Regions from separate parts of the Chitinibacter sp. ZOR0017 genome, predicted to be linked through region 4. Evidence: predicted binding sites of a transcription regulator. Region 4 holds the regulator's gene; each other region holds the start of a gene.

Region 1 (7,722 bases), on a different contig from region 4:
CATACCAATCTCAAAACGCATGAAATTATCCGCAGCGGTTTTGACCGCAGCCCGATGTTCACCGGCAAGATCGAAGGCGTCGGCCCACGCTATTGCCCGAGTATTGAAGACAAAATCAATCGCTTTGCCGATAAAGACAGCCACCAGATTTTCCTGGAGCCGGAAGGGCTGGATACCAATGAGTTCTACCCAAATGGCATCTCGACTAGCTTGCCGTTTGATATTCAGCTGGCGGCCGTGCAATCGATTCATGGCTTGGAAAACGCACGCATTCTGCGCCCCGGTTATGCGATCGAGTACGATTATTTCGATCCGCGCGGGCTGAAAAACAGCTTCGAATCCAAAGCCATCGCCGGCCTGTATTTTGCGGGCCAGATTAACGGCACTACCGGCTATGAAGAAGCTGCGGCGCAGGGCTTGTTCGCTGGCTTGAATGCCGCGCTGTATGCCCGCGACGAAGCGCCATGGTGCCCGGGTCGCGATGAGGCGTATCTGGGCGTGCTGGTGGATGATCTGATCACCCGTGGCGTGACCGAGCCGTATCGCATGTTCACCAGCCGCGCCGAGTATCGCCTACAATTGCGCGAAGACAATGCCGATTTGCGCCTGACCGAGCATGGCCGCCGCTTGGGGCTGGTGGGCGATGCGCAATGGCAGATGTTCAGCGAAAAACGCGAAGCTATCGAGCGCGAATTCGAGCGGCTGAAATCAACCTGGGCCAATCCGCGGATTTTGGCCGCCCACGAGGCCGAGCGCGTGCTGGGCAAAGCGATTGAGCGGGAATACACACTGGCCGAGTTATTGCGCCGCCCTGAAGTCAGCTATCAAAGCCTGATGACACTCGATATTGCCGGCCCGGGGGTTAGCGATGAGCAAGTGGCCGAGCAGGTTGAAATTCAGGTGAAATATCAAGGCTATATCGAGCGGCAGCAAGACGAAGTAGCCAAGCGCGATGCGCTTGAAAATGTGCCGCTGCCGGCGGATTTCGATTACAGCCAAGTGTCGGGCCTGTCGAAAGAAATCCAGCAAAAACTCACGGCCCAACGCCCGCAAACGCTGGGCCTCGCCTCACGCATTTCGGGCGTGACACCGGCGGCGATTGCGCTGCTGTTGGTATATCTGAAAAAAGCCAAGCTGGCCGCCGAGAAACAAGCCTAAATCAGGAAAAAGCATGAGTAACGGGATTGATCTGGCCGCGAGACTTGCCACGGGCCTCACCGCGATGGGCTTGGCGATTGGCCCGGCCGAGCAGGAAAAACTGCTGGCCTATGTGGTCTTGCTGGCCAAATGGAATAAAACCTACAGCCTGACGGCAATCCGCGAGCCTGAGCGCATGGTGACGCATCATTTGCTCGATTCGCTAGCGCCGCTGCCATTTTTGCCCGCCAGCGCGCTGCGGATGCTGGATGTGGGCTCTGGCTTTGGCACTCCGGGTATTCCACTGGCGATTGTGCGCCCCGAATGGCAGCTGACCTTGCTGGATTCCAACCACAAGAAAACCACCTTTTTGCGGCAGGCCTTGCTAGAGCTGCAATTGCCGAATGTCACCGTGGTAACGGATCGGGTCGAGGCTTATCAACCCGAGGCGGGCTTTGACATCATCACCTCGCGCGCCTTTGCCGATCTGGGTGATTTTGTGCGCTGGACGAATCATCTGTTGTTGCCAAGCGGAGAATGGGCGGCCCTCAAGGGGGTATATCCTCACGAAGAAATCACCCATTTGCCTGCGGACGTATACGTGGCGGGGGTAGATGCACTGCAAGTACCGGAGCTGGCCGCGGAGCGCCATCTGGTGCATGTGCGCCGCCAGGCTTAATCCAGCTCAGGCGTTGCGTTTGCGAAAGTAAAACGTCAGCGCCGGTGAATGGTCAGCCCAGTCTGCGCTGAAGCGGGTAAACTATCGGCTTTGCTGTACCGACGACACCGTGTCGAGAGATTCTGATGAAAATACTGGCCATCGCAAATCAAAAAGGCGGCGTGGGCAAGACCACCACGGCAGTCAATCTGGCTGCCAGCCTCGCGCATCTGGGGAAAAAGGTGCTGCTGGTGGATCTGGACCCGCAAGCGAATGCCACCATGGGCGCCGGCATCGATAAGGCGCGCTTGGCGCATTCGGTGTATTCGCTTTTGATTGGTGAATCAGCCATTCGCGATACCTTGGTTGAATCAGAAACCGGTGGCTTTAGCGTGTTGCCCGCCAATCGCGATCTGGCCGGTGCCGAAGTCGAGCTGGTGGAAGCCGAGGCGCGCGAAGGGCGCTTGAAAGCTGCGCTCAGCGAAGTGGCGGCCGAATACGACTACATCGTGCTCGATTGCCCGCCGGCGCTAAATTTACTGACCCTCAATGGCCTGGTGGCTGCCGATGCCGTGATGATTCCGATGCAGTGCGAATACTATGCGCTGGAAGGTTTGTCGGATCTGGTGAACACCCTCAAACGCATCAAGCAGCATCTGAATCGCAAGATTGAGATCGAAGGTTTGCTGCGCACGATGTTTGATCCGCGCTCCACCTTGGCCCAGCAAGTCTCCGATCAGCTGGTAAAGCACTTTACCAGCAAGCTGTATCACACCGTCATTCCCCGCAATGTGCGGCTGGCCGAGGCGCCAAGCTATGGGCGCCCCATTTTGGCCTACGACAAATCTTCCAAAGGCGCGCAAGCCTATTTGCAACTGGCCGAAGAGTTGCTGGCACGGCATAACGCCCTCGAAGTCGCGCCCGCCATCTAAGGTGAGCGCGCCCCAATCATTCCGCAAACCTAGACAATAGTGGCCACCCCGAGGCGGGGAGGGCAGGGATAACAGCATGGCAAGCAAGAAATTCAAAGGCCTCGGCCGTGGCCTTGATGCATTGATGGGCGATACCGCCGCCCAAGACACCCTAAAAACGCTGCCGGTTACGGCATTGCAACCGGGTAAGTACCAGCCCCGCACGCTGATGAATGAAGCGGCGCTGCTGGAGCTGGCCGATTCTATCCGGGCACAGGGCTTGATGCAGCCGGTGCTGGTGCGCGAAATCGCGCCGGAGCGCTATGAAATTATCGCCGGTGAACGGCGTTGGCGGGCCTCGCAACTGGCTGGCCTGAGCGAGATTCCAGCGCTGGTGCGTGAAATCGCCGATGAAGCGGCGCTGGCGATGGCGCTGATTGAAAATATCCAGCGGGAAAATCTCAATCCGCTGGAAGAAGCGGTTGGTATTCAGCGGCTGATGGATGAATTTGGCCTGACTCAGGAAGCCGCCGCGCAAGCCTTGGGCAAATCGCGCCCGGCGATTGCCAATTTACTGCGCTTGCTAAATTTGGTGGAGCCAGTGCGTGAGTTGTTACTGGAAGGGCAGCTCGATATGGGCCACGCCCGTGCACTGCTGGGCCTGCCGGTAGAACGCCAGCATGAGGCGGCGCGGCATGTGGTGATCAAGGGTCTCACTGTGCGCGAAGTGGAAGCACTGGTGAAAAAATGGCTCAGCGAGCCCGCGCAAGCACCGATGGCGAATAAACCGGCACTTAAAGCTGAGTGGGAAAGCAAAGCCACGGAACTTGGCGCCCGTTTAGGCACCAAAGTGCAGATTCAGGCCGGCGCGAAGGGGAGAGGAAAAATCACCATCGAGTACCTCGACGAGGCGCAATTGGCTGCATTGCTGGCCCAGTTGTAAGTTCGACAGCGGTTTGCACCAAAATGTGGCGAGCTCGGTGCGGCTTGGCTTAAACGATGATTACTCGTTAAAAAAGAAAGGCTTTTGTTTTATCCGTCTGGCATCAAAGCGGGAAAATAAATGCCATGAAGTCAATGTGTAAAATTGACGTAGGGCAAATCTACTCCGTATAATCGCGGGGTTTCGCTTACGGTGAAATGATGGTCAAGACGGCACAAATTCGGGGCGTGATCCGCCTCAAAGTGGCAATTACGATAGTACTCGCCCTCGGCCTGTTCTTGATTTTGGGTCAAAACGAAGCAATTGCAAGTGGTATAGGTGGAGTCATCGCCATCGCGGGCAGTCTGTTGTATGCCTTGATCGCCTACAGCGTCAAGTTTGCGCCCGCCGCCGAATTGATGCGTCGCCACTTTGCTGCCGAGATGGCCAAGCTTTTTATGACGTTGCTGAGTTTTGCAGCGTTGTTTGTTGTATACCAGCAAGCCGCCTGGTTGTGGGTGTTCGTAGGTTACCTCGCCGCCGCAAGTGCTTACTGGTTTGGGCTTTTAATTCAATTTGACGGTAAAAAGTAGATCATGGCACAAGATGCAACTAGTTATATCCAGCACCATTTGACCTTTGCCAAATCCGCGAGCGGCGTCCATCTGGATACCTTCTGGATTGCGTTGGTTCTGGGTCTGGCCTTCGTCGCCCTGTTTGCCTACGTGGCAAACAAAGCCACTTCTGGCGTGCCAGGTCGCCTGCAAAACTTCGTTGAGCTGATTGTCGAAATGGTCGACACCCAGATCAAGGATGCCTTCCATGCCAAATCGAAAGTGATCGGCCCACTGAGCCTGACCATTTTCTGCTGGGTGTTCCTGATGAACAGCATGGACTTCTTGCCTGTTGATCTGCTACCTACCATCGCCCAATGGATCGGTCACACCTTCTTCGGTATGGATCCTCATCACGTTTATCTGCGTGTCGTACCTACCGCTGACGTGAACCAGACTTTCGCAATGTCACTGACTGTGATGCTGCTGATCATCGGTTTCTCGATTTCTGCTAAAGGCCTGTTTGGCTGGATCAAAGAGCTTTTCACTGCCCCATTCCACGCCGAAGGCTTGGTAATGACCATCATCCTGATGCCAGTTAACTTTGCATTCCAGTTGATCGAGCTGGCTGCTAAGCCAATCTCTCTGGCGCTGCGTCTGTTCGGTAACATGTACGCCGGTGAGCTGATCTTCATCTTGATCGCGCTGCTGCCATGGTGGATCAACTGGGTGCTGGGCGCGCCATGGGCGATCTTCCACATTCTGGTTGTAACCCTGCAAGCCTTCGTATTCATGATGCTGACCATCGTGTACCTGAGCTTGGCTGTAGAAGACCACTAAGATTTTCGTCCGGTGACGTGTGTCGGTTGGGTGCACGGTGTCGGACAAAGATTTACCCAACCTAGTAACTTTTGATTTAAACCTTAGGAGTATCAAAATGGCTGCACCTGAAGTAATTGCTTCCGTACAAGGCATGACTGTTATCGCTGCTGCGATCATCATCGGTCTGGCTGCGATCGGCACTGCACTCGGTTTCGCAATCCTCGGTGGTAAATTCCTCGAGTCTTCTGCTCGTCAACCAGAAATGATCCCAGTTCTGCAAACTAAACTGTTCATCATCGCTGGTCTGTTGGACGCGATCTCTATGATCGGCGTTGGTGTTGCTATGCTGTACACCTTCAACAACCCATTCCTTGCTGCCCTGACTGCTGCTGCTCACTAATCATTTGATCAGCCTTTAAGGAGGACTTTCAGCGTGGAATTTAATGCATCTCTCATAGGTCAGATGATCACATTCGCGATCCTGATCTGGTTCACGATGAAGTTTGTTTGGCCTCCGCTGACCAAGATGATGGATGAGCGTGCGAAGCGTATCGCCGACGGCCTGGCCGCGGCGGACCGCGCCAAGCAAGATCTCGAAAATGCTGAGAAAAAATCAGCAGATAAACTGCGCGAAGCTAAACAGCAGGCCGCAGAGATCATCGCTCAGGCAGAAAAACGCGCTGCACAACTTGTCGAAGAAGCTAAGAGCAATGCTAAGGCCGAAGGCGAACGCCTGTTGGCCGGCGCTCAAGGTGAAATCGAACAGCAAATCCAGCAAGCCAAAGAATCACTCCGTCAGCAAGTGGCCACTCTGGCCGTTGCCGGTGCTGAGAAGATTCTGCAGCGTGAAGTAGACGCTGCTAAGCATGCTGACATGCTGTCATCTATCAAAGCGGAATTGTAAGACAGTCATGGCAGAACTTATCACAGTCGCTAGACCCTACGCTGAAGCGGTTTTCCGCTTGGCCAAAGAGAGCAACACGCTTGCTCAATGGTCGGACATTCTCGCCAAGCTTGCGTCCATCGCGAGTAACGACGATGCCCTTGCAGTAGTGGCTAATCCGAAGTGTTCTGCGGCACAGGTTCAGGAGCTCCTCGCGGGGCTTCTGGGCGGTGAGGCAAGCGCTGAGGTTAACAACTTCCTGGCAACAGTACTCGAAAATCGCCGCTTTACCACTCTGCCGGCGGTAGCTGCTCTCTTCGAAGAGCTCAAAGCTGCAGATGAAGGTGTGGCGCAAGCACATATCGAGTCTGCTTTTGCTGTGACTGATGCCCAACTGGCCGAACTGACGGCTACGCTCACTCAGCAACTCAAACGCAAGGTTACGGCCGATGTTGGCGTCAACCCCGATTTGATCGGTGGTGTGAAGGTGACCATTGGTGATCTGGTTATCGATGCCTCTGTTCGTGGCAAATTGACCGCACTTGCAACGAGCCTGAAGAGTTAGGAGAAATCATGCAACTTAATCCGTCCGAAATCAGTGAACTGATTAAAGCTCGGATCCAGAATCTGCCTCAAGGCGCACAGTCCAGCACCACTGGTACTGTTGTGTCGGTAACTGATGGTATCGTGCGCGTGCACGGCCTGTCAGAAGTTATGCAGGGCGAGATGCTGGAATTCCCTGGCAATACCTACGGTCTGGCGCTCAACTTGGAGCGTGACTCAGTAGGTGCCGTAATTCTGGGTGACTACAAACACATCGTCGAAGGTGACGAAGTGAAATGTACCGGCCGTATTCTGGAAGTTCCAGTTGGCCGCGAATTGGTAGGCCGCGTAGTGAATGCGCTGGGTCAGCCAATCGATGGTAAAGGCCCTCTGGGTACCGACAAATTTGCACCAATCGAGAAAATTGCTCCTGGCGTAATTGCACGTCAGTCAGTTGCTCAACCAATGCAAACCGGTATCAAATCAATCGACACCATGGTGCCGATTGGTCGTGGTCAGCGTGAGCTGATCATTGGTGACCGTCAGACCGGTAAAACTGCCGTTGCTCTGGATGCGATCATCAACCAGAAAGGCACCGGCGTAACTTGTATCTACGTTGCGATTGGCCAAAAAGCCTCTTCGATCGCCAACGTGGTGCGTAAACTGGAAGAGCACGGCGCTCTGGCCCACACGATCGTGGTGGCCGCGTCTGCTTCTGAATCAGCTGCTCTGCAATACATCGCTGCTTACTCAGGTTGTACCATGGGTGAGTTCTTCCGCGATCGTGGCGAAGACGCGCTGATCGTTTACGATGATCTGTCGAAACAAGCTGTGGCTTATCGTCAGATCTCCCTGCTGCTGCGTCGTCCTCCAGGTCGTGAAGCTTACCCTGGTGACGTATTCTATCTGCACTCACGTCTGCTGGAACGTGCGGCCCGTATCAACGCTGAAGAAGTTGAAAAACTGACTAACGGCGAAGTGAAGGGTCAAACCGGTTCACTGACTGCGCTGCCGATCATTGAAACGCAAGCCGGTGACGTGTCTGCATTCGTACCAACCAACGTGATTTCGATTACCGACGGTCAGATCTTCTTGGAAACTGACTTGTTCAACGCGGGTATCCGTCCTGCGATGAATGCCGGTATTTCTGTATCGCGTGTAGGTGGTGCGGCGCAAACCAAGATCATCAAGAAACTGGGCGGTGGTGTACGTCTGGCTCTCGCGCAATATCGCGAGCTGGCTGCATTTGCTCAGTTTGCCTCTGATCTGGACGAAGCAACTCGTAAACAGCT
Region 2 (7,722 bases), on a different contig from region 4:
TGATTATGTGGTGAAGCCCGTCGAGCCGCGGGTGTTGCTGGCGCGCATTCAGGCGTTGTTGCGGCGGGCCCAGCCGGCACCGCTGGCTGAGCTCACGCGCGGGCAATTGCATTTGCAGCGCAGCTGCCGCCGCGCCACGCTGGGTGGCCAGTCACTGGAGCTAACACACAGCGAGTTTGAATTACTCTGGCTGCTGGCCGAGCATGCCGGCCAGGCGGTGAGCCGCGACACCATGCTGCAATACCTGCGCGGGATTGAGTTTGACGGCCTAGATCGCTCTGCTGATGTAGTGGTGTCGCGGCTGCGGCGCAAACTGGGCGATCACCCTAAATCCCCCGAAAAAATCAAAACAGTCTGGTGTCAGGGCTATATGTTGTTGCCCGAGGTGGCGGCATGAGTGATCGGCTGTGGTGGCCTACTTTGCGCCAGCTCTTGCTGGCCGCGGCCGTGTTGGGGCTGGCGGCGCTCGTGGCTGGTGCGGTTTATGATCAGCTTTTGGCGGGGCGCGAGCAGCACTATGCCCGGCAAACCTACCAAGGCCCTTTGCGCCTGATTGCGCAGCAATTACTCGACCCTAATAGCCCGCATGCTTTGCCGCAGCGACTGAGCCACCTGCAGCACACGCTGGGCGAGGTAAAGCTGCAGTTGTTGCCCTTGGCCGATTTTTCCCCTGCTGAACAAAGCCGCTTGCGGCAAGGCGAATTGCTGTATCCGGCTGCGGGCTACGGGGTGGCGGATCAGGTGTATCAGCGTTTGGGGGATACGCCGTGGGTGATGCGCCTGCAAATGCCGCAAATCCCGCCGCTACTCGATTCTGTGCTGCTGGCTGGCTTGTGTTTTGTTTTGCTGGCTGGAGGCGGGCTGTATCTGGCGCTCATCCGGCCCTACTGGCGCGAGGTGCGAACTTTGCAGCGGGCTGTCGAGGCATTGGGGGATGGGGCATTGGCCACCCGCATCGAGGCGCTGCCGACGAGCTCTACCTTGTATCCGCTGGCGGCGCGGATGAATTTGCTGGCTGCCAGAATCAGCGAATTACTCGCCGCCCAGCGCGATTTATTGCATGCGGTGGCGCATGAATTACGCACGCCGCTGGCGCGGATGTTCTTCCAGCTCGAGCAATTACAGGTCAACCCGAGCGCTGCCAGCGCTGGGCTGGAGGCTAATATTCGGCAAATGCAGGCTTTATTGGAGCAGGTGTTGCACTATGCCAGTCTGGAAATGTATGAGCCTAGCCAGCGTTGCAGCCGGGTAGATCGCGCCATGCTGCGTACGGTGCTGCAGGATTTTGCAGGTTTGCACGATGAATGGCCGGCAGATCTGACGCTATGGGCTGATCCGGCTTTGTTGCCGTACGCCTTGCGCAATCTGGTGGCCAATGCCTTGCGCCACGGGGCGGCGCCGGTCTGGCTAACGAGCGCCCAGGATGCGCAATATGGCTATCTGATCGTCGAAGATGCCGGGCCCGGCGTGCCGGAGAGCGAGCGTGAACGCATTTTTACCCCGCTCGTGCGTTTAGGCGCCGGCGCTCCCAGCGAAGGCGCGGGCCTTGGTCTGGCGATTACGCGCCGGATTGCCCGTTTGCATGGCGGTGATGTGTGGGTAGAAACGGGCGCGCGCGCCGGCGGTGCCAAATTCATCCTCGCGCTGCCGCTGGGTCGCGAACCGGAAAATTAGATTGAGCGCAGGTAAGGCTGGTTTGGCCTGAATGAGAGATGAGCACTTGCAGCGCTGAAAAACAAAAAGCCCCAACCTAAGTTGAGGCTTTTTGCAGAATCTCGTGTGGGTCGGGTGGGATTCGAACCCACGACCAACGGATTAAAAGTCCGCTGCTCTACCGACTGAGCTACCGACCCAGAGGGATGTATGGAACGCTTGGTGGGTCGGGTGGGATTCGAACCCACGACCAACGGATTAAAAGTCCGCTGCTCTACCGACTGAGCTACCGACCCGTGTCGTTGCATACAGAAGCGCGAATTATAAGGATATTTGGCCGCCCGTCAACACTTTTGCGCGAATTTCTGTAAAAAAATTGCCGTATTGGTGCGGGCGCAACAGCGCGCTTCACGGTAAACTACTGCCACCATTGAGAAAATCGGCGTGGCCGCTTTTCGTTGAACGAGGAAAAAAGATGCGAATGTTACATACCATGCTGCGGGTCGGTGATCTGGAGCGCTCAATTGCGTTTTATACCGAGGTGCTGGGCATGCAGCTCTTGCGCCGGAAAGATTATCCGGAAGGGCGTTTTACGCTGGCGTTTGTCGGTTACGGTGATGAAGCCAGCCATACCGTGCTGGAACTCACGCATAACTGGGATACCAGCAGCTACGAGCTGGGCACCGGTTATGGCCATATCGCGCTGGAAACCGACGATATCTATGCCACCTGTGAAGCAGTGCGCGCCAAGGGCGGTAAAGTAAGCCGTGAGCCCGGTCCGATGAAGCATGGCACAACCGTGATTGCTTTTGTCGAAGACCCGGATGGCTATAAAATCGAGTTTATCCAGCCCTGATTGGGGCAAGGAAAGGCGTATCTGCAGGGGTATGCCTAGCTAACCTAGAGCCGTATTGTGCTGCAGCATGATACGGCTCTATGGTATTTGGGAGAGAAGAAAAATGTGGAAGTTTGCTACTGCGCTATTGGCGCTGTGCCCAGCGCTGGCGCAGGCCGCGCAGATGGATGGGGCATCCCTGTCATTGCCGTGGATGTTGCCGTTTGCCGGCTTATTATTATCGATTGCGCTGTGCCCGATTTTCTTGCCGAAATTCTGGCATCACCATTTTGGCAAGGTGGCGGCTTTCTGGGCAGCGGCCTTTGCGCTGCCTTATGCGCTGCTGGCGGGGTGGCCAGCGATGGGCGGGGTGCTGTGGCATGCCTTGCTGGAAGAATATATTCCATTTTTGCTGCTGCTGTTTGCGCTGTATACCGTGTCGGGCGGGATTTTGGTGTGGGGCAATCTGCATGGCTCGGCCAAGCTCAATACCGGTATTTTGGCGCTGGGCACGGTGCTGGCCTCGGTAATGGGTACGACGGGCGCGGCGATGCTGCTGATCCGCCCGCTGCTGAAGGCCAACGATAACCGCCAGCATAATGTGCATGTGGTGGTGTTCTTTATCTTTCTGGTGGCCAATGTGGGCGGTGGTCTCACACCGCTGGGCGATCCGCCGCTGTTTCTGGGTTTTCTGAAAGGCGTGGATTTCATGTGGACGGTCGAGCATATGGCTGCGCCTGTGGCGTTCACTTCCGCCTTGCTGCTGGGCCTGTTTTACCTGCTGGATCGGCATTACTTCACCAAAGAAGGCGTACTGCCGGTGGATAAAACCCCAGATAGCGCGCTGAAAATCTATGGCAAGCGTAATTTCTGGCTGCTGGGCGCGATTGTGGGGTTGGTCTTGCTCTCAGGGATGTGGCGGCCGGGGCTGGTATGGTCGGTGTTTGGAGTGGAGCTGGCGCTGCAAGATCTGGTGCGCGATCTGGGCTTGCTGGCCGTGGCCTTGCTGTCGCTGAAAATCACACCGGCGCAAGTGCGGGCGGGCAATGACTTTAATTGGGGCCCGATGCAGGAAGTGGGCAAGTTGTTTGCCGGGATCTTTGTCGCCATGGCTCCGGCACTGGCGATTTTGAAAGCGGGCTCGGCTGGCGCCATGGCCGGTTTGGTGCAGCTGGTGAGCAACCCCGACGGTACGCCACATGATGCAATGTATTTCTGGCTTACCGGGCTGTTGTCGGCATTTTTGGATAATGCGCCCACGTATCTGGTGTTCTTTAATCTGGCGCACGGTGATGCTGCACATATGATGGGCCCACTGGCCAGCACGCTAATGGCCATCTCCGCTGGTGCGGTGTTTATGGGTGCGATGAGTTATATCGGCAATGCGCCCAATTTCATGGTGAAAGCGGTGGCGGAAGATCGGGGCGTGAAAATGCCAAGCTTCTTTGGGTATATGGCCTGGTCAGTGAGCTGCCTGCTGCCGGTGTATATCTTGATGACACTGGTGTTCTTCCATTACTAAGCACCACACGCCACGCTAGCCGTGGCGTGCAGCAAACCCAAGCCCGCCAGTGGCGGGCTCAGGCTGCTGACAAAGTGGCAGGGCCACACTCTTCCAGTCTCGGCAGAGCCGAGCCTAGGCAATATGGCTTTGAAACTGCAGCCTTGATGTTCTATTCCCACCCCTTCCGCCCCCTCTTTGAGGGGGAGTCTCGCTTCGCGAGTGGGGTTGTCAGCAGTCTAGCCCGCCATTGGTGGGCTTTTTTGTGTCTGGGCGGCAGGCGAGTTGGCGTGCTTTTGTTGTGTGTCAGTATTGCGATTGATTTGTGTTAATAATCCGTTGAGTTTGCTTGTTATGGTCTTGTAATATGCTGATGGCACGCTCAATAGGCGCTGCCCTGCGCGCTAGCGATAGCGCGCAGAACACGTGGTGCAGATGGAGGGAAAATCGGATTTTGTTGTTTGCGCGCGGCGAATTAGCCGCCCAGACGGTAACAAAATTACACGCAGAGCCCGGTTTTTTGCGTTGTATCAACGATTCGCAGCCTGCTAGGGCAGTTGCCAACGCAGTTTTTGATTTGTATCAGTAGCCGGCAGAACGGGCTACGTATACTGGCTCCATCGGGTAAGGAGATACAAAAGCTCCTCACTTCAGACACTCAACACAACCTAGAAAAGAGGTGTATCGTGGCTCAACAACCGTTATCTGCAGAATTGCTCGACAAAATGCATCGTTACTGGCAGGCAACCAACTACCTTTCAGTTGGTCAGATCTACCTGCTGGATAACCCATTGCTGAAAGAAAAGCTCGTACGTGAACACATCAAACCACGTCTGTTGGGTCACTGGGGTACTACACCAGGTCTGAACTTCATCTACGTGCACGCTAACCGTCTGATTAACGACCGCGACATCAACGCGATCTACATCACTGGCCCTGGCCATGGTGGCCCTGGTTTCGTAGCCAACACTTGGGTTGAAGGTTCTTACGAAGAGTTCTTCCCGAACATCGACCGCACCGAAGCCGGTATGCAGCGTCTGTTCAAACAGTTCTCTTTCCCACGTGGCATCCCATCTCACGTAGCCCCAGAAACCCCAGGCTCAATGCACGAGGGTGGCGAGCTGGGTTACTCAGTATCTCACGCTTACGGCGCTGCGCTGGATAATCCAGATCAAGTTGTGTTCGCAGTGGTGGGCGATGGTGAAGCTGAAACTGGCCCGTTGGCGGCTTCTTGGCACTCTACTAAATACATCCACCCGATCAACGACGGTTTCGTACTGCCTATCTTGCACCTGAATGGTTACAAGATCGCCAATCCGACTCTGCTGGCCCGGATGGATAAAGAAGAAGTAACGGCCCTGTTTACCGGTTACGGTTACGAGCCGATCTTCGTTGAACTGAAAACTGAAACTTTCAACGAAAAACCAGAAAGCTTTAACGACATCCACCAAGAAATGGCTGCTGCCATGGACTTGTGTATGGACAAATTTGCCGCGATTCGCGCTAAAGCCAAAGAAGAACTGGCTGCCGGCAAAATGATCACTCGCCCACGTTGGCCAATGATCATCATGCGTACGCCAAAAGGCTGGACTGGCCCGAAAGAAATCAAAGGCAAGAAAGTCGAAGATTACTGGCGCAGCCACCAAGTGCCATTCTCTGATATCGATGGCGAAAACGTTCAAAACCTGGAAACTTGGCTGAAATCTTACCAAATCAATACCCTCTTCAATGAAGACGGTACTGTGAAAGAAGAGCTGGTAGCGATTGCACCTAAAGGTCAGAAACGGATCGGTAGCAACCCAGTCGTGCATGGCCAAGTGTCGAAAGACCTGAAAATGCCAGACTTCCGTAACTACGAAGTGAAGTTTGACAAACCAGGTACTGTGAATGCGGAAATGACCCGTGTAATGGGTAACTTCCTGGCTGACGTGATGAAAGAAAACGAAGCCGAGAAAAACTTCCGTATCTTCGGCCCAGATGAAACTGCATCGAATCGCTGGAACGCCACCATTGAGTACTCAGGTAAAAACTGGCTGGCTAACCACTTCGAAGTGGACGGTGTGAACAACAACGACAATCTGAAACAAGATGGTCGTGTGATGGAAATTCTGTCTGAGCACACTTGCCAAGGCTGGCTCGAAGCGTACAACCTGACCGGTCGTCACGGCTTCTTCAGCTGCTACGAAGCGTTCATCCACGTGATCGATTCGATGTTTAACCAGCACGCGAAATGGCTGAAAACCACTCGCCACATCAACTGGCGTAAACCGATTCCGTCACTGAACTATCTGCTGACTTCACACGTATGGCGTCAAGACCACAACGGCTTCTCTCACCAAGATCCAGGCTTTATCGATCACGTGGTGAACAAAAAAGCTGAAGTGATCCGCGTTTACCTGCCAGCTGATGCCAACACCTTGCTGTCTGTAACTGATCACGTTCTGCGCTCACGTCACTATGTGAACGTGGTCGTAGCCGGTAAACAGCCAGCACTGCAATACCTGACTATGGATCAAGCGATCAAACACGCAACCAAAGGTCTGGGTATCTGGGATTGGGCATCTAACGATGAAGGCGGCGAGCCAGATGTAGTAATGGCGTGTGCCGGTGAAATCCCGACCATGGAAGCGCTGGCTGCGACCGACATCCTGCGTCAACACTTCCCAGATCTGAAGATCCGCTTTGTGAACGTGTGTGACCTGATGACGCTGCAACCGAAAGAAGAGCACCCACACGGCCTGTCAGACCGCGAATTCGACGCGATCTTCACCACTGACAAGCCAGTGATGTTTGCCTTCCACGGTTACCCATGGCTGATCCACCGTCTGACTTATCGTCGCAACGGCCATAGCAACATCCACGCTCGTGGTTACATCGAAGAAGGTTCAACTTCTACGCCATTCGATATGGTGGTGGTGAATCAGCTGGACCGCTTCAACCTGGCTATCGACGTGATCGACCGTGTACCTAAACTGCAAAAAATCGGTGCCCATGTTCGCCAAAAACTGGTGGACAAACTGGTTGAGCACGAACAGTACATCTCTCAAGTGGGCGATGACATGCCAGAAGTTAAAAACTGGAAATGGCCTTACTAAGCCAGTGACCGGTGACCAGCGGTGCCCGCCGCCGCTGGGAAATACCCTAGCCCGCGCTGACGAAAGCAGCGCGGGTTTTTTACGTTTTTGGCATACAATGAGCCTTTGTTGTATTCGCTGATTGCCTGTGGAAAACCTGCCCGTGAAGTCTACCTCTGCCCAGCCCAGTGCCCGGCTGCAAGCCCTGATCCAGATCGCCCGCGAAGTCGCCGCCACCGAAGTGATGCCACGTTTTCGTAAAGTAGCGGCCGAGATCAAACACGATGGCAGCCTGTTTACCGAAGCCGATCTGGCCGCGCAAACCGCCTTGCAACGCCTGCTGCCGCAGTTGGTCGATTGCCCGGTATTGGGTGAGGAAATGAGTCAGGATCAGCAAGAAGCGCTGTGGGCGGCGCACGCCGATGGCTTGTGGATTGTCGACCCGATTGATGGCACCAGTAATTTCGCCCATGGCTTACCGTATTTTGCCGTCTCGATTGCGCTGTTTCAGCAACAGCGCCCGGTGTTGGCGGTGGTGTATCTGCCGGTGCTGGATGAATGTTTTGCCGCCGAAGCGGGTGCCGGCGCCTGGCTAAATGATGATCGGCTGCCGCTAGTGCAAGACGATAAGCCACTGAAGCAAGCCATGGCCTCCATCG
Region 3 (7,722 bases), on a different contig from region 4:
CTCTGATCCTGATGCTGGCTGGCGGGGTGTATTTTGTGAGCCTGCTGGCGATGAGCCTGCTACTTGAGACTCAACAAGGCACCTTGTGGCTGATTGGCCTCGTGGGTTTGGCCGCGCTCTTGGGTGGGCTATGGTTTGCCACCCGGCGTAATCTGGGGCAGCTGCAGGAACTGCGCGATGCGATTCGCCAGCAGGCGGGCGCACATGGTGATCTCACCCAGCGCTTGCCAGTGTTTCCGGGGGAAGTAGGCGAAATGGCCGAGGCCTACAATCAGTTTGTGGCCAAGTTTCAACGTGTGTTGCGCGATGTGCAGCGCGAAATGGAAGGGCTGGCGATCAGCCTGCATGAATTAAGCGCTGTGACCGCGCAAATGGCCAAAGACACGCGCAGCCAATCGGATTTTGCGGCGTCTTCCGCCGCCACGGTGGAACAAATCACCGTCAGTATCAACCACATTGCCGATAGCGCCCGGGATATGGATGCGGTCGCCACCGAAACCCAGCATATTTCTACCGAAAGCGCTGAATCGGTGCAGCGGGTGTCGGAAGAAGTCGGCAAGGTATCGAATGCCATGGTGGCTTTGGGCACGACCATGGATGGCCTGGGCGAGCGCTCGATCGAGATCAGCGGCATTATCGGCGTGATTAAAGACATTGCCGATCAAACCAATCTGCTGGCACTGAATGCCGCCATTGAAGCCGCCCGCGCCGGCGAGCAAGGCCGGGGTTTTGCGGTGGTGGCCGATGAAGTACGTAAACTGGCCGAGCGCACCAGTCAGGCTACGATCGAAATCGCCCGAAAAATTGAATCGGTGGGGCTGGAAACCGACCGCGCCGTCAGCAATATGGCCGTCACCTCCAAACAAGTTGGCCAAAGCGTGACGCTGGCTGATGATGCGCGCTCGCATATGCTGGATATTCGCCAGCGTATGGATCATGTGGTGAGCTTGGTGCGCCAGATTGCTGACTCAACCACCGAGCAATCATCCGCGGCGGTGTCGATGGCGACTTCCGCCGAGCAAATTAATGTGATGACCATGGCCACCGATTCGGCCTTGCAGCAAGCAAGCAAAACGATTCTGTCGCTGGATGACCGTGCCAAGCGCCTGCTGGAAATCGTGGGTAGTTATCGTTTGGCCGATATTGAGGTATTGCACTGGTGGCAGGCTTCGAGTGAGGCCAAAGCCGTATCGGCGATTAAAGAGTTGCTCAATCAGCGAGATCACCACTGGGTGGATGCACAAATCGGTGGCGATAACCCGATGGGCTCGCTCAAGCAGCGGGTGGCTGGCGGTAATCCGCCGACCGCCGCGGCGATTGGTGGGGTCAAAATCCAGAACTGGGCCAAAGATGGTGTGCTGGCCGATCTCACCGAAATCGCTCGCCGCGAGCGCTGGTCCGAGCTGTTGCCGGCGGTGCTGGATCGGATGATGCAGGCCGATGGTAAGTATGTCGCGGTGCCGCTGGGGGTGGCGCGGGTGAATATGATGTGGATTAACGCCGCGCTATTCAAACGCATGGGCATGAATGTGCCCAAAACCTGGGATGATTTTTTCACCGTGGCCGAGCGGTTTTCGCAGGCCAATATCCCGATGCTGGCGCTGGGCGATCAACATTGGCAAGTGGCTACCATTTTTGAAGCCTTGGCCTTGGGGCAGGGTGGGGCTGATTTTTATGTGAAGGCCTTTAGCCAGCTGGATCAAAGCGCCTTAACTGGCCCGGCCATGCTCAAAGCGCTGGAAACCCTGCGCCGGATGAAGCCGTATTGCACTCCAGATAGCGCCGGCCGCGATTGGAATCTGGCCACCGCCGATGTGGTGAATGGCCGTGCCGCGCTGATTATTCAGGGGGATTGGGCCAAGGGTGAATTTGTGCAGGCCGGCAAAGAGCAGGGCGTGGATTATCTGTGCATTCCATCGCCTACCTTGAATGGTGAATACAGCTTTGCCGCCGATACGCTCACCATGTTCCGCCTGAAAGAGCCGAAAGCCATCGCCGCGCAGCAAGATTTTGTGAGCCTGTTGATGAGCCGTGAAGGGCAGGAAGTATTCAACCTGTACAAAGGTAATATCCCGGCGCGTACGGATGTGGATCTGGCACGATACGATGATTACGCCCGCCAGTCGGCGCGTGAATTTGCCGATGCGGCGCACAAAGGCGTATTGGTGCCGTCGTGGGCGCACAATATGGCGGTGCAGGATGATGTGCGGATGGGCTGGTTTGAGGTGGTACATACCTTCTGGCGCAATGACAATATGACCGCCCAAGAAGCTGCCCGTCGTTTTGCTGATGTAGCACGGATTAATCGCTTCTAGGGGTATATCTAGCCAAGCCCTGATTATATTTGCTTGGCTGCAGATACCTGCCGATGTATGTTATTTCGGCAGCATTTAAAAACCCGGCCTAGGCCGGGTTTTTGTTTGGGTGCGTATGCAGTTTTGGCGTCTTATTCGCCACCCGCGCCTTGCTCGATCAGCTGTAGCTCTTGCTGCGCCGTCTGGGTAAACGGATGCAGGTGTGAAAGGAACTGGCGGCTTGCGGCGGCCCACGAGTAGCGCTCGGCAAAGCGGCGTACTTCGGCGCGATCCAGCTTCAGCGCGCCAATGCAGGCCTCGCGCAAATCTTCGTGCAGCGAGCCGGGGCCGTCGGCGCCAATTACATCAATCGGGCCGGTAACAGGATATGCGGCCACCGGGCAGCCGCAGGCCATGGCTTCGAGCAGCACCAAGCCAAAGGTATCGGTTTTGCTCGGGAACACAAACACATCGGCGCTGCTATACACCTCGGCCAGCTCGGCTTGATTGAGTACGCCCAGCCAGTGCACATTCGGCATATTGCCGTATTGTGCTTTCAGGCCCGCGGCCGCAGGGCCATCGCCCACCACCCATTTACTGCCGGGCAGATCCAGCTCAAGGAAGGCTTGCACATTTTTCTCGACCGCCACCCGGCCGACATAGACAAAAATCGGTGCGCGTGACGCCAGCTTGTCGCGGCGACCCGGTTTGAAGATCTCCAGATCAACACCGCGTGACCACAGCACCACGTTTTTAATCCCGCGCGCTTCCAGATCTTCGACCACGACCCGGGTCGGCGCCATCACGGCCTGAGCCGAATTGTGAAAGCGGCCAAGCCAGGCGTAAGTCCACGCCAGCGGAATGCCAAAACGCAGCTGCACATACTCTGGAAAGCGCGAGTGATAGGCAGTGGTGTACGGCAGTTTATTTTTCAGACAGTACTTGCGCGCCGCCAGGCCCAGTGGGCCTTCGGTTGCAATGTGAATCGCATCAGGCGCAAATTCGCGCAGGCGCTGATTGACCTTGCTGCCCGGGAAAATCGACAGGCGAATGTCTGGGTAAGTGGGGCAAGGGATGGTTTTGAATTCCAGCGGCGTGAGTAGGTCCACAGTGTGGCCCATCTTTTGCAGTTCGGCCCGAGTTTGCTTGAGGGTGCGAACCACGCCATTAACTTGCGGCTCCCAGGCATCGGTCACGATCATGATTTTCATGCGTTTGTACCTCGATTAAGTGAAATGGCAGGGGTCAGAGCGGGGGTAGGAAACAGGGCGCGTAGCTGTTCGGTCTGTTCGGCATACATTTTTTGCCAGGTAATGACCTTAAGCTCGCCAGAAGGTAGTTCAACCAAGGCGGTGAGGCTTTCGACCCAATCGCCGTCGTTACAGTACAAAATGCCGTTGATATCGCGCATTTCGGCTTTATGGATGTGGCCACAGATCACGCCATCCAGCCCGCGGTTTTTGGCCTCGGCGGCTACGGCTTCTTCAAAATCATTGACGAAATTCACCGCCTTTTTCACCTTGTGCTTCAGGTATTGCGACAAGGACCAATACCCAAGGCCCAGCTTGGCGCGCAGACGGTTAAACCATTGATTGAGCTTAAGCGTGATGCCATAGGCGCGATCGCCGACAATCGCGAGCCACTTGGCACATTGCACCACGGCATCGAATTGATCACCGTGCAGGACCAGATAGCGTTTGCCATTGGCGGCGGTGTGGATCACTTCATCTTCGATCTTGATCTCGCCAAACATCAGACCAATAAACTGACGAGCGGCTTCATCGTGATTACCGGGAATGAACGTGACTTGCGTACCTTTGCGGGCTTTACGCAACACTTTCTGGATGACATCGTTGTGGCTCTGATGCCAGTACCAGCTGCGCTGCAGCGCCCAGCCGTCGATGATATCGCCGACCAGGTAGAGGTGATCGCATTCGGTGTGCTTGAGAAAGTCCAGCAAATACTCGGCTTGGCAGCCCGAAGTGCCGAGGTGGACGTCCGAAATCCAGATACTGCGAAAGCGTAATTCATTCGCCATTAATGCACTCCGTGATCGGTGTAAAATGATCATGCACAGCCAAAATGACAAATGTGCGACCGCCGCATGAAGGAAATATGACGACGGATCAATGACCTACCGAACTGGAAAAACCTGCATGAGCCAAAACTACCGCCCTGATTCGCCGTGTATTGCGGTGTGTTCAACTGCCTTGGGCGATGAAGTCTGCCGCGGCTGCGGGCGCACCGTGCGCGAAGTGGCGATGTGGGTGGCTTTGCCCGCGGATGAGAAAGAAGCCATCTGGCAGCGCCTAGAGGCCAACTGGGCCGCCCGTGGCTTGCCGCCACCGTGGCTCGCGCGCGATCAGCGCAGCTAAACGCAAGCACAACCCCGTTAATCACCTGCCTGCGCGCATGCAAACCGCGCGGTAAAACTACCATGCCACTGTGGTATTGCTGCCACGCGCGCGAGGGCCGGGCGGCGATATGCTGGTCTCATTGAATTTTCCGTGAGCCCCGCGTATGTCTGATCTTGCCCAGCTATTGCACCAACTTGGTTATCCCGAACTGGTTCCTGTGCGCCTGCAGCAAGAGCAGCCCACCTTGGTGGCGCGGATTGTGCAGCGCTGGGGTAAGGAAACGCTGGGCGATGAGCTGCTGGCTTTTCTCACTGCCGATCAACAGACGGCCACACCCTTATCCGCTACGGCGGCGCAGGAGCTGATGCGCATTTCGATTGTGTACGCCGATTTATGCGCCAAACAGCAGGCTTTATGGGCCAGCGAGCGTGAGCAAGCCAATACCCAAACTTATGCCGATGGGTATTTGCGTCAACGCCAGCATATGAAAGCAGTTGCGGCGTATACCCCTACGATCTATCACGATGGCCCGGCCACTGTCATGCCGCAAGAGCAGGATTTAGTGCGCTGGAGCCCGCTAATGCAGGCCAGCTTTATGGGCCGGCTGACCGAAGTGGAACGTTTACTCGATATCCAGCAAGGCCTCGGGCTGGGTGAAACCGATGCCGATGGCTATCAGGCCTTGCATCTGGCGGCCATGCAGGGCCACGCCGAAGTGGCGCGTGCTTTGCTCGCCGCCGGGGCCGAGGTAGATCCGCCGAGCCGGCGCTTATCGCGCCCGCTCTTGTTGGCCGCTGCCGCCGGGTATTTGCCGGTGGTGGAGGTCTTGCTTGATTTTGGCGCCGAAGTGGCGCTGTGCAAGCATGACGGGCGTACGGCCTTGCATCAGGCCGCGGCCAATGGCCATGAAGCGGTCGTATTGCGCTTATTGCAAGCCGGGGCTGATGTGCTGCAGGAAGATCAGCGCGGGCAGAATGCCTTGATGCTGGTGCCACAAAATAAACCCCGCTTGTATGAGTTACTGCTGCAGGCTCGCCCGGGCCAGCCGCAAGCCCGGCCGCCAGTACTGGTGTTTCAGCCATGGATCGATTGGGGCCATTAAGCCCGTGCGCTGTGCGGTGAGCAGGCTAACGCTGAGCGCCGTGCTAGGCCGTGCGGCGGGGCTGAGCGACCTAGACTCTGCCCCTTGAGCTACGCCCCCTTGTTGCGGCTGGGGCTATGGCGCAGCAATTCTGTGCTTTTCGCTCGCGTTTCGCGCGGGCCGCGTTGCGTTAAAGATTGTTAACCATTCTCATTTCTTCTTGATGTGCGGCAAATTCTCATTACCATTCATACCCTATAGTGAATGCTGCCCTGTATCAGAAAGGATCTGCCATGCAATTGGCTCAGCTTAGCGCCGGTCAAGCCGGCACCATCGCCGGTTTTGCCCCCGGCAATCGCAGTTACCGGCAACGCTTATTGGCCATGGGGGTCACGCCGGGCGCCGCGTTTAAGGTGGTGCGGGTGGCGCCTTTGGGCGATCCTTACGAAATCATCATCCGCGGCTATACGCTCACTCTGCGTAAGCATGAAGCCGCCATGCTCACCGTGGCCTTGCTGGAGGTTGCGGCATGAGCACCCCATTTACCATTGCGCTCTTGGGCAACCCGAACTGTGGGAAAACCACGCTGTTTAATGCCCTAACCGGCAGCCGGCAGCAAGTCGGCAATTGGCCCGGTGTGACCGTTGAGCGCAAAAGCGGCCAGCTGCGCCAAGGCCCGCAGCAGGTGGAAGTCGTCGATCTACCCGGCGTGTATTCGCTGAACGCGGCGCCGGATAGCTCGGCCGATGAGCAAGTGACCCGCGATTACATTCTGTCTGGTGCGGCGCGATTTATTGTCAATATTGTTGATGCCAGCAATCTGGAGCGTAATCTTTACCTCACCACGCAATTGCTCGAGCTGGGCGTACCCACCCTGCTGGTGCTGAATATGATGGATGTGGCCGAAGCGCAGGGCATCGAGATCGATGCTTCAGCCTTGGCCGAGCGGATTGGTTGCCCGGTGCTGGCGATTTCGGCGAGCCGTAAGCGCGGCATCGAGCAGCTCAAACAAGCCATCTTTGCCCAGCAAGCCAGCGCACCGGGTATGCAACTGGATTTACCGGCCGAAATCAGCGCCGCGGTCGCCGCTTTAACGCAGGAAGTGGCGCCGATCCACACCGCGCAAAATCTCAGCCCCGCTTGGCTCGCGCTGAAATTGCTCGAGGGCGATCATCTGGCCGAAACGCTTTGCCCCTCGCTACGTAAAAGCGTGCAGCAATGGCAGCAGCAGATTGTGACGGCGCTGGATTTAGACGCCGATATTCTGATTGCCGATGCACGCTATCGTTTTGCCAATCAGCTGTGCGCCCAGGTGCGCACCGACAAGGGCCGCGTGTCGCGGCATGTGACCGAGCAGATTGATCGCTGGGTGCTCAATCGCTGGCTGGGCTTGCCGATTTTTCTGGGCATTATGTATTTGATGTTTTTGGCCACCATTCATCTCGGTTCGGCCTTTATTGATTTCTTCGATCAAAGCTTTGGCGCTATTTTTGTCGATGAGCTGGGCAACTGGCTCACCCACTGGCAAGCGCCGCAATGGCTGGTGGTGATGCTGGCCAAGGGCTTGGGCGCCGGGGTGCAAACGGTGGCGACCTTTATCCCGGTAGTAGGTTGCCTGTATTTGATTTTGTCGGCACTCGAAGATTCAGGCTATATGTCGCGCGCGGCCTTTGTGATGGATAGAGCCATGCGCTCGCTCGGTTTGCCGGGTAAATCATTTGTGCCGCTGATGATCGGCTTTGGCTGCAATGTGCCGGCGATTATGGCCACCCGTACGCTGGAAACCCGCCGTGATCGTATCCTGACCGCGATGATGGCGCCGTTTATGTCTTGCGGCGCGCGCCTGCCGGTGTATGCGCTGTTTGCGGCGGCGTTTTTCCCGCGTAATGGGCAAAGCGTGGTGTTTGCCCTCTATCTGACGGGGCTGGTGGCAGCGGTGCTGACGGCGTTTTTGCTGCGTAAAAGCCTGCTGCCAGGCGATGGCGCGCCC
Region 4 (7,722 bases):
GAGCAAGCCGAATGCTTTGCCGCCAAAATTGCCTTTTCGCCCGCCAGCCACTGGCTGGCCGAGCGCGATGGCGAAGCGCTAGGGTATTTGTTTTGCCACCCCTGGCAAGGCTGGCATCCACCCGATCTCGATAGCCGGCAGCTTTACTGGCCACAGCCACAGGCCGCTGCGGACTGCTTTTATCTGCACGATCTGGCCGTCGCGCCCAGCGCGCGTGGGCTTGGGGTGGCTGAGCAATTGATTGATACGGCACTGAGCTGGGCGCGGGCACAGCAACTACCACGCGCGATGCTGATCGCGGTGGGGCGCGCACCGGCATTCTGGCAACGGCATGGCTTTGTGGCCGAGCGCAACGGCGCTGATCTGCGCAAATACGGCGCCTCCGAGTTAATGAGCCGCACACTGTAGCTAACCAAGGGGTATTGCCAGCTAAATCAGATAAGAAAAGGGCTAAATATTAGATACCCAGCAGGGTATAAAGCTGCCACAGCGCCATCGCCACAATCAGCCCGCCGCACAGTGGCCGCACCCACGGTTTTTGGAGGCCTTGCTGTAGCTGGCGGGCAAACAAGCCCATCAACAATAGATTGGGCAAAGTTCCTAGGCCAAAGGCCAGCATCACCCCCGCCCCGTGACTGGCACTGCCGCTCGCCAGCGCGGATAAAGAGGCGGTGTACACCAGCCCGCAGGGTATCCAGCCCCACAAGAGGCCAATTAGCGGTGTATGCCACAACGAACGCACCGGCAGCAAGCGCCGCATCAGCGGCTGCACTCGCCGCCACAGCGGCTGCCCCAAGGCTTCGACGCGAGTGAGCCAGCGATTTACGCCGGCGATATACAGCCCCAGTAATAGCAGCAGCAGATTGGCGAGGATAAACAGCGAGAGTTTGAGCGCCTGCAATTGCAAAAGCAGCGCAAAACTTGCCAAACCACCCAGCAAGGCGCCGATCAGTGCATAGCCGGCCAGTCGGCCCAGATTAAAGCCCAGCAAATACGGCCAGCGAGCTGTGGCCGGCAATTGCAAACTAAAGGCAGTAACAATGCCACCGCACATGCCCACGCAATGCCCGCCACCGAGCAAACCAGCCAAAAACAAGGCCAGCAGATCTACTTCCAGCACGCTATCCCGCCCACCGTTAAATCAGGCGAGAATACCGCGCTTGCGTCACCGTTGTCCGCAAATATCGATCAAATACCATGGCAATCGAACGGATCAGCAACCGGCCTTTGCCGGTTACAAACAGGCCATCGGCTTCGATCTGCAGCAAACCATCTTCAACCAGCGGTGCGAGCAGTTGCAGCTCGTCAGCAAAATACTCGGCAAAATCGATCATATAGCTGACTTCAATCGCCTGAAAATACAGCTCGAACTGGCACATTAGCGCCTGAATCACCGCCCGGCGAATCACATCATCGCGATTCATCGTCAGCCCGCGCTGCACCGGCAACTGCTGCGCATCCACCGCCTGATAGTACTCTTCCAGCGTTTTTACATTCTGGTAGTACTGCCCGCCTACCTTGCCAATCGACGACACGCCAAAGGCCAGCAAATCACAGTCGGCATGGGTAGAGTAACCCTGAAAATTGCGCTGTAGCCGTCCACGGCGCTGCGCCACGGCCAGATCATCATTCGGCAAGGCAAAGTGATCCATGCCGATCAGCACGTAGCCCGCCGCCAAGAGATCGCGAATGGCGTTTTGCAGCATATCCAGCTTATCGCTGGCGGAGGGCAATTCGGCCTCATTAATCCGCCGTTGCGGCATAAAGCGCTCGGGCAAATGGGCGTAATTGTAGAGCGCAATGCGATCCGGGCGCAGCGTCAGCACTTGCGCAATGGTTTCAGCGACACTAGCCACGGTTTGCTTGGGCAAGCCATAAATCAGATCAACACTCACCGACTTAAAGCCATGCATGCGGGCGGCTTCAATCACGGTGCGGGTTTCTTCTTGCGATTGCACCCGATTCACGGCTTCTTGCACCGCGGGGTTGAAATCTTGAATACCCACACTCATCCGGTTAAAACCCAGCTGCGCCAAGATGCGGATCATCGACTCGCCCACTTTGCGCGGATCAATCTCGATGGAGTATTCGCCTGTCGGCAATAGCTCAAAATGGCCACGCACCATCCCCAGCAGGCGCTCAAGCTGCGCCTCATTTAAAAATGTGGGCGTACCACCACCTAAATGCAGCTGACTGACCCGCGAGCGCTGTGGCAAGGCCTGCGCATACTGGGCCAGCTCGCGCCCGAGATAATCCAGATACACATCCGCTTTGCTGGTGTCTTTCGTAATAATCTTGTTACAGCCGCAGTAATAACATACGGTATTGCAGAAAGGGATGTGAAAATACAACGATAGCGGATTGGCTAGCGCGCCGGGTAAGCGTTGTTGTAATATCTGCTCCAGCTGAGGGCTGGTCATGGCTTGCGTAAAGCGATCCGCAGTCGGGTAAGACGTATAGCGCGGCCCTTTGCCGTCGTAACGCACGATCAGCTCGCGATCAAATTCGATTTGGCCGTTCGGGTGCGGATGCTGGCTTGTTACAAATGTCATCGTGACTCTACTCCGATTCTACCCCTGCAGAATAAGAGCTGGCCTAATCCTCTGGTTTGATTAAAATCAATTCATCGTGACAGCGCATGCGGTAATTAGCACGCGCTAGCGGTACAATGTTTCCCTGTTTTTGTTTTCTGGTGAGAAGTTGATGATTTCCCCCATCCAAGTACGCGACATGACCCCACGCCATCTGCGCAATTCATGTGTTAACTGCAGTTTGCGTGAGCTGTGTCTGCCCATCGGCCTCTCCCAGGATGAAATGTCTGAGCTGGATAAACTGATCACCCAGGCCCGCCCCATCAAACGTGGCGAGGCGCTGTATCGTGCCGGAGAGCCATTCCGCTCGCTGTATGCGGTGCGTCTGGGCTTCTTCAAAGCCAGCGTGATTTCTGAAGACGGCCGCGAGCAAGTCACCGGCTTTCACATGTCGGGCGAATTGCTGGGCATGGATGCCATCAGCACCGATGTACACACTTGCGATGCCATCGCCCTGGAAGACAGCGAAGTATGTGAGCTGCCATTTAGCGACATCGAAGACCTCTCGCGCGATGTACCGCTGCTGCAACGCCATCTACACAAAGTCATGAGCCGCGAAATCGTGCGCGATCACGGCGTGATGCTATTGCTGGGCAATATGAAAGCCGAAGAGCGCCTTGCCGCATTCTTGCTGAATCTGTCACAACGCTTTGCAGTACGCGGCTATTCATCCAGCAGCTTCCATCTGCGCATGACGCGGGAAGAAATCGGCAGCTATCTGGGACTGAAACTGGAAACCGTGAGCCGTACACTCTCCAAATTCCAGGACCAAGGTTTGATTAAAGTGCAAAACCGCTTAATCGAACTGGAAAACATCGACAGTCTGAAAAAACTCTTGAATACCTGTCACGACGAATAAAACACCACCGGGGGTATCATGCGCCACGCCCATTTGATTGCCCCCTCTAGCCTTATACCCCTAATAGCCAGCCGGTTGCACTGGCAAGCCCCGCGCCAAACAGCCTACTGCCTGCACCCGCTCAGCCAACAGCTACCCAGCATCGCCACGGATGAAGCAATTTTGCTGTTTCACCCCTGCTCTCCCTATCTGCAGCAACACTATCCTGAGCATCCGCTGTGCGAAGTCATCATCCTGCCCAGCCCTCTGGCCGGCCTGCACGGCTTTATGCTGGCGGCCAGCGGCGAGCATGCCGCGCTTGAACAATCTGTCGAAATACTGGATCTGCTCGCCCCCTTGGCCAATGGCTGGCTGCACCTCGGCCCGCGCGGCTGCGGCGGGTTTATTCAGCAGATCTGGCAGACGCTATTGCCGTCTTCGCAAAGCGCCGAACAGCAAGACTGGCAAGCCATCCTCAGCACATTGCAACAGCCCAACCCGTTTCAGCAGCAAGGGCCACTGCTAACGGCACTGAGCCATCAGCTCTTGCAACAACAGCTACAGCTCTCTACCCTGCGCGGCCTCGCCCATCGCTTTTTGCAGGATTTTCCACCTGCAGCATTTCAGGCACACCACCCACAGCTTGAGCAGGCCTTTGCGCCATTAATTAGCAACGAATACAGCCCCACTCACCAGCTGGCGCAACTACTCAGCCAGCAATAAGGCGAGCAGTCTCGCTCAAGCTCTTACAGGCGTAAGCAAATAAAAAAGCCACCCGAAGGTGGCTTTTTTATTACTCAACTACTTATTTGCTTTTGATGGTGTAGAGCGGGGTTTGACCTGCAACCACTGCGCCGCTAGCCAGATTGGCCAATGGGGCAAATTGATCAGCATTGGTCAATACCACCGGGCTGATCACCGATTTAGCATTGTTGCGCAAGTATTCCAGATCCAGCTCAAGCACCGGCTGGCCGGCTTTCACTTGGCTACCTTGCTCAACCAGACGGGTAAAACCTTGCCCGCCCAGCTTCACGGTTTCAATCCCGATGTGCACGATCAGCTCAACACCGGCATCATTGATCAGTGCGAAAGCATGGTTGGTGTTGAAGATCTTCACCAATTGGCCATCACACGGCGCAACAACTTGATTACCGGTTGGCAGAATCGCCACACCTTCACCCACTGCTCGGGTCGCAAATGCCGCATCGGGCACATCTTCCAGAGCTACCACCTCACCCGTTACCGGGGACAGCAGTACGATTTCGCCGGGGTTAGAGGCTACAACCGCCACAGCCGCAGGCTGTGGCGCAGCCTCTGTTACTTTTTTCCGGCCAGAACACCACGCAGCGCGTCAGCGATCAGTTCGGCTTTCGGCCCAACGATGATTTGTACGCTTTGTTTGTTCAGCTTGATAACACCACTAGCGCCAAGACGCTTGGCAGCAGCTTCATTCACCAGATCAGCATCATTTACCGACAGACGCAGACGGGTAATGCATGAGTCAACGTTGGTCACGTTAGCAGCACCACCAACTACATCCGCGTAGCCTTGAGCCAGTGACAGGGTGTCGCTAGCAGCTGGGGCAGCTACTGGAGCAGCAGCAGCAACGGCTTCTTCATCTTCACGACCAGGCGTTTTCAGGTTCAGAGCTGCGATCACAGCGCGGAATACAAAGTAGTAAATCGCGAAGAACACCACACCTTGAACGATCAGCATGATCATGTTCTGGGCCAGCGGGTTGCGGCTAGACAGAACAAAGTCAACCAGACCGGCTGAGAAGCCAAAACCTGCAATCCACTGCATTTGTGCAGCGATAAACACAGACACACCAGTCAGGAAGGCATGAACCACATACAGCAGTGGTGCCACGAACATGAAGGAGAATTCCAGCGGCTCGGTTACACCAGTGAAGAATGAAGTTACCGCAGCAGCCAGCATGATTGAACCTACGCGAGCGCGGTTTTCAGGCTTAGCAGCTTGGTAGATCGCCAATGCAGCACCTGGCAGACCAAACATCATGATTGGGAAGAAACCAGCTTGGTACATACCGGTTACACCTTGAACAGCCTTACCTTCGGCCAGTGATTTCGCACCACCCAAGAAGTTAGGAATGTCGTTGATGCCGGCTACGTCAAACCAGAACACAGAGTTCAGGGCATGATGCAGACCTACTGGGATCAGCAAGCGGTTGAAGAAGGCATAGATACCAGCACCAACAGCTTTCAGGCCAACGATCGATTCACCGAAGTGCACCAGACCACCGTAGATGTGTGGCCATACTGCCATCAGGATGAACGATACAACGATCATCACGACAGAAGTAACGATTGGCACCAGACGGCGACCCGAGAAGAACGCCAGTGCTTTGTGCAACTCAACACCGCTGAAACGGTTATAGAGTTCTGCAGCAATCACACCGCACAAGATACCAACAAACTGGTTGTTGATTTTCTTGAACGCGGCTGGCACTTGATCCAGAGGGATACCCTGGATTTGCGATACCACGTTAGGTTTGAGCAGGGTGGTTACCACGAGGAAACCCACCAGACCCGCCAGCGCAGCAGCGCCATCTTTGTCTTTCGACATACCGTATGCCACACCAACCGCAAACAGGATTGGCATCTGGTCAATGATGGCAGCACCAGCTTGAATCAGGAAAGCTGCCAGTGCATTACTTGCACCCCAACCATCCGGATCAATCCAGTAACCAATACCCATCAAAATCGCAGCGGCTGGCAATACAGCTACCGGCACCATCAGTGACCGGCCGATTTTTTGCAAATAGCCCAAAATATTCATGCTTATTTCACCTTTTAAGTAGTACTTCGACCCTATTAGATTGAAGAACCAGCTAGAGCTGATAACACTACAACTTCATCCCCAGAACATCGTTTGCTGCGCAGACGAGAGGTTCAAAATGGCCACTTGATTATCTGCCCGCCGTCACAATCTGTGCAATGTTTCCATTGCAAGCTGTGCAAGAAAGCAAAAATCTTCAAACAACCATTTGAAAGCTCGCACGAAACAACGAAGATCCGTGCGGCAAAGATTGTCATTGTGTGAGGCGCATCATGTTGAGATTGCTCAATGATTACAACCAATGAGTCTGCTTCTTAATACTTTGCAAGATTTCTTTACATTCACCAGCCGATACACCACCGGGGTATCGCCATCGCAAGCAAAATGGTGAAAAGTCGGCAATCGATTGGTTACACCGCCGCACAGCTTCGGTTAGAATAGTTTTTTTATCTGTCACTGGTTTATCCACACATGCTTACAGGTAGCCTTGTTGCACTCGTCACGCCGATGGACGTGAACGGTGAAATCGATTTCCCCACCCTGCGTAAACTCGTTGACTGGCATATTGAACAAGGCACCAATGGCATCGTCGCCGTTGGCACCACAGGTGAATCCCCCACACTGGATGTGCATGAGCACATCGCAGTAGTAAAAGCAGTGGTCGAACAAGCGGCCGGCCGCGTGCCGGTCATTGCCGGCACGGGCGCCAACTCCACCCGCGAAGCCATTCACCTTTCGAATGAAGCGCTGCGCGTCGGCGCTAACTACGGCCTGAGCGTCGTACCGTATTACAACAAACCCACGCAAGCCGGCCTTTATCAGCACTTCAAAAGCATTGCCGAAAATACGGCACTGCCCACCCTGCTGTATAACGTACCCGGCCGCACTGGCTGCGACCTGAGCAACGATACTGCACTGCAGTTAGCTGAATTGACCAATATCGTGGGCATCAAAGATGCCACGGGCAATATGGAGCGAGCCGCCGAGCTAGCCAAGCGCGCCCCAGCTGGATTTGGCCTTTACAGTGGAGACGACGCCACCACCCTGCCCTTTATTTTGCTGGGTGGCCATGGCACCATTTCGGTAACTGCAAACGTAGCCCCCAAAGCCATGAGTGAAATGTGCGCCGCGGCTGCACAAGGCAACATCGCTCGAGCACGCGAATTGAATGACCCGCTGCAAGGACTGCATCGGCATCTGTTTATTGAAGCCAACCCCATCCCGGTTAAATGGGCGCTGGAAACCATGGGCAAAATCCCCGCTGGCCTGCGCCTACCGCTGACTCGTTTGAGTGAGGGCGCCCAAAGCACGCTCAAACAAGCCATGCAAGCAGCTCATATTATCTAATTTTGTTGGTAGACCCGCCCTTTCGGAATCACGATTCATGCAAATCAAAACTCCTTCCAAACTGCTGCTCTCTACCGCACTGCTGACTGCGTTAAGCGCCTGCTCTACTGATAACATTCTCACCAGCAAGGTGGATTATCGCAGTGG

What was found. The regulator FNR, encoded in region 4, switches genes on or off when oxygen is low (the NO sensors DNR and NnrR bind a similar motif). The targets are predictions, from matches to a motif close to TTGATNNNNATCAA.
Region 1: a site for FNR is predicted at 3,794-3,807, ahead of L991_RS00690 (ATP synthase subunit I). Genes of this name have one in related genera too.
Region 2: a site for FNR is predicted at 4,308-4,321, ahead of L991_RS14715 (phosphoketolase family protein). Genes of this name have one in related genera too.
Region 3: a site for FNR is predicted at 5,953-5,966, ahead of L991_RS03350 (FeoA family protein). Genes of this name have one in related genera too.

The regions. Positions count from the first base shown of each region.
Region 1 is NZ_JTLG01000003.1:53,155-60,876, reverse strand. Features, by position in the region: gene mnmG (tRNA uridine-5-carboxymethylaminomethyl(34) synthesis enzyme MnmG) at 1-1,158, shown strand, start outside; gene rsmG (16S rRNA (guanine(527)-N(7))-methyltransferase RsmG) at 1,172-1,816, shown strand; gene L991_RS00700 (AAA family ATPase) at 1,939-2,727, shown strand; gene L991_RS00695 (ParB/RepB/Spo0J family partition protein) at 2,804-3,649, shown strand; gene L991_RS00690 (ATP synthase subunit I) at 3,850-4,221, shown strand; gene atpB (F0F1 ATP synthase subunit A) at 4,225-5,022, shown strand; gene atpE (F0F1 ATP synthase subunit C) at 5,138-5,404, shown strand; gene L991_RS00675 (F0F1 ATP synthase subunit B) at 5,438-5,908, shown strand; gene L991_RS00670 (F0F1 ATP synthase subunit delta) at 5,916-6,452, shown strand; gene atpA (F0F1 ATP synthase subunit alpha) at 6,461-7,722, shown strand, end outside.
Region 2 is NZ_JTLG01000045.1:62,438-70,159, reverse strand. Features, by position in the region: gene L991_RS14745 (response regulator transcription factor) at 1-397, shown strand, start outside; gene L991_RS14740 (ATP-binding protein) at 394-1,674, shown strand; tRNA gene L991_RS14735 (tRNA-Lys) at 1,781-1,853, opposite strand; tRNA gene L991_RS14730 (tRNA-Lys) at 1,874-1,949, opposite strand; gene gloA (lactoylglutathione lyase) at 2,129-2,509, shown strand; gene L991_RS14720 (sodium:proton antiporter) at 2,613-4,010, shown strand; gene L991_RS14715 (phosphoketolase family protein) at 4,547-7,084, shown strand; gene L991_RS14710 (inositol monophosphatase family protein) at 7,269-7,722, shown strand, end outside.
Region 3 is NZ_JTLG01000010.1:92,672-100,393, reverse strand. Features, by position in the region: gene L991_RS16290 (extracellular solute-binding protein) at 1-2,315, shown strand, start outside; gene L991_RS03370 (glycosyltransferase family 1 protein) at 2,447-3,505, opposite strand; gene L991_RS03365 (UDP-2,3-diacylglucosamine diphosphatase) at 3,502-4,332, opposite strand; gene L991_RS03360 (DUF1289 domain-containing protein) at 4,451-4,669, shown strand; gene L991_RS16285 (ankyrin repeat domain-containing protein) at 4,815-5,753, shown strand; gene L991_RS03350 (FeoA family protein) at 6,026-6,265, shown strand; gene feoB (Fe(2+) transporter permease subunit FeoB) at 6,262-7,722, shown strand, end outside.
Region 4 is NZ_JTLG01000021.1:66,598-74,319, forward strand. Features, by position in the region: gene L991_RS07315 (GNAT family N-acetyltransferase) at 1-408, shown strand, start outside; gene L991_RS07320 (sulfite exporter TauE/SafE family protein) at 458-1,120, opposite strand; gene hemN (oxygen-independent coproporphyrinogen III oxidase) at 1,137-2,552, opposite strand; gene fnr (fumarate/nitrate reduction transcriptional regulator Fnr) at 2,704-3,450, shown strand; gene L991_RS07335 (hypothetical protein) at 3,469-4,152, shown strand; gene L991_RS17680 (PTS glucose transporter subunit IIA) at 4,235-4,720, opposite strand; gene nagE (N-acetylglucosamine-specific PTS transporter subunit IIBC) at 4,747-6,228, opposite strand; gene dapA (4-hydroxy-tetrahydrodipicolinate synthase) at 6,700-7,575, shown strand; gene bamC (outer membrane protein assembly factor BamC) at 7,613-7,722, shown strand, end outside.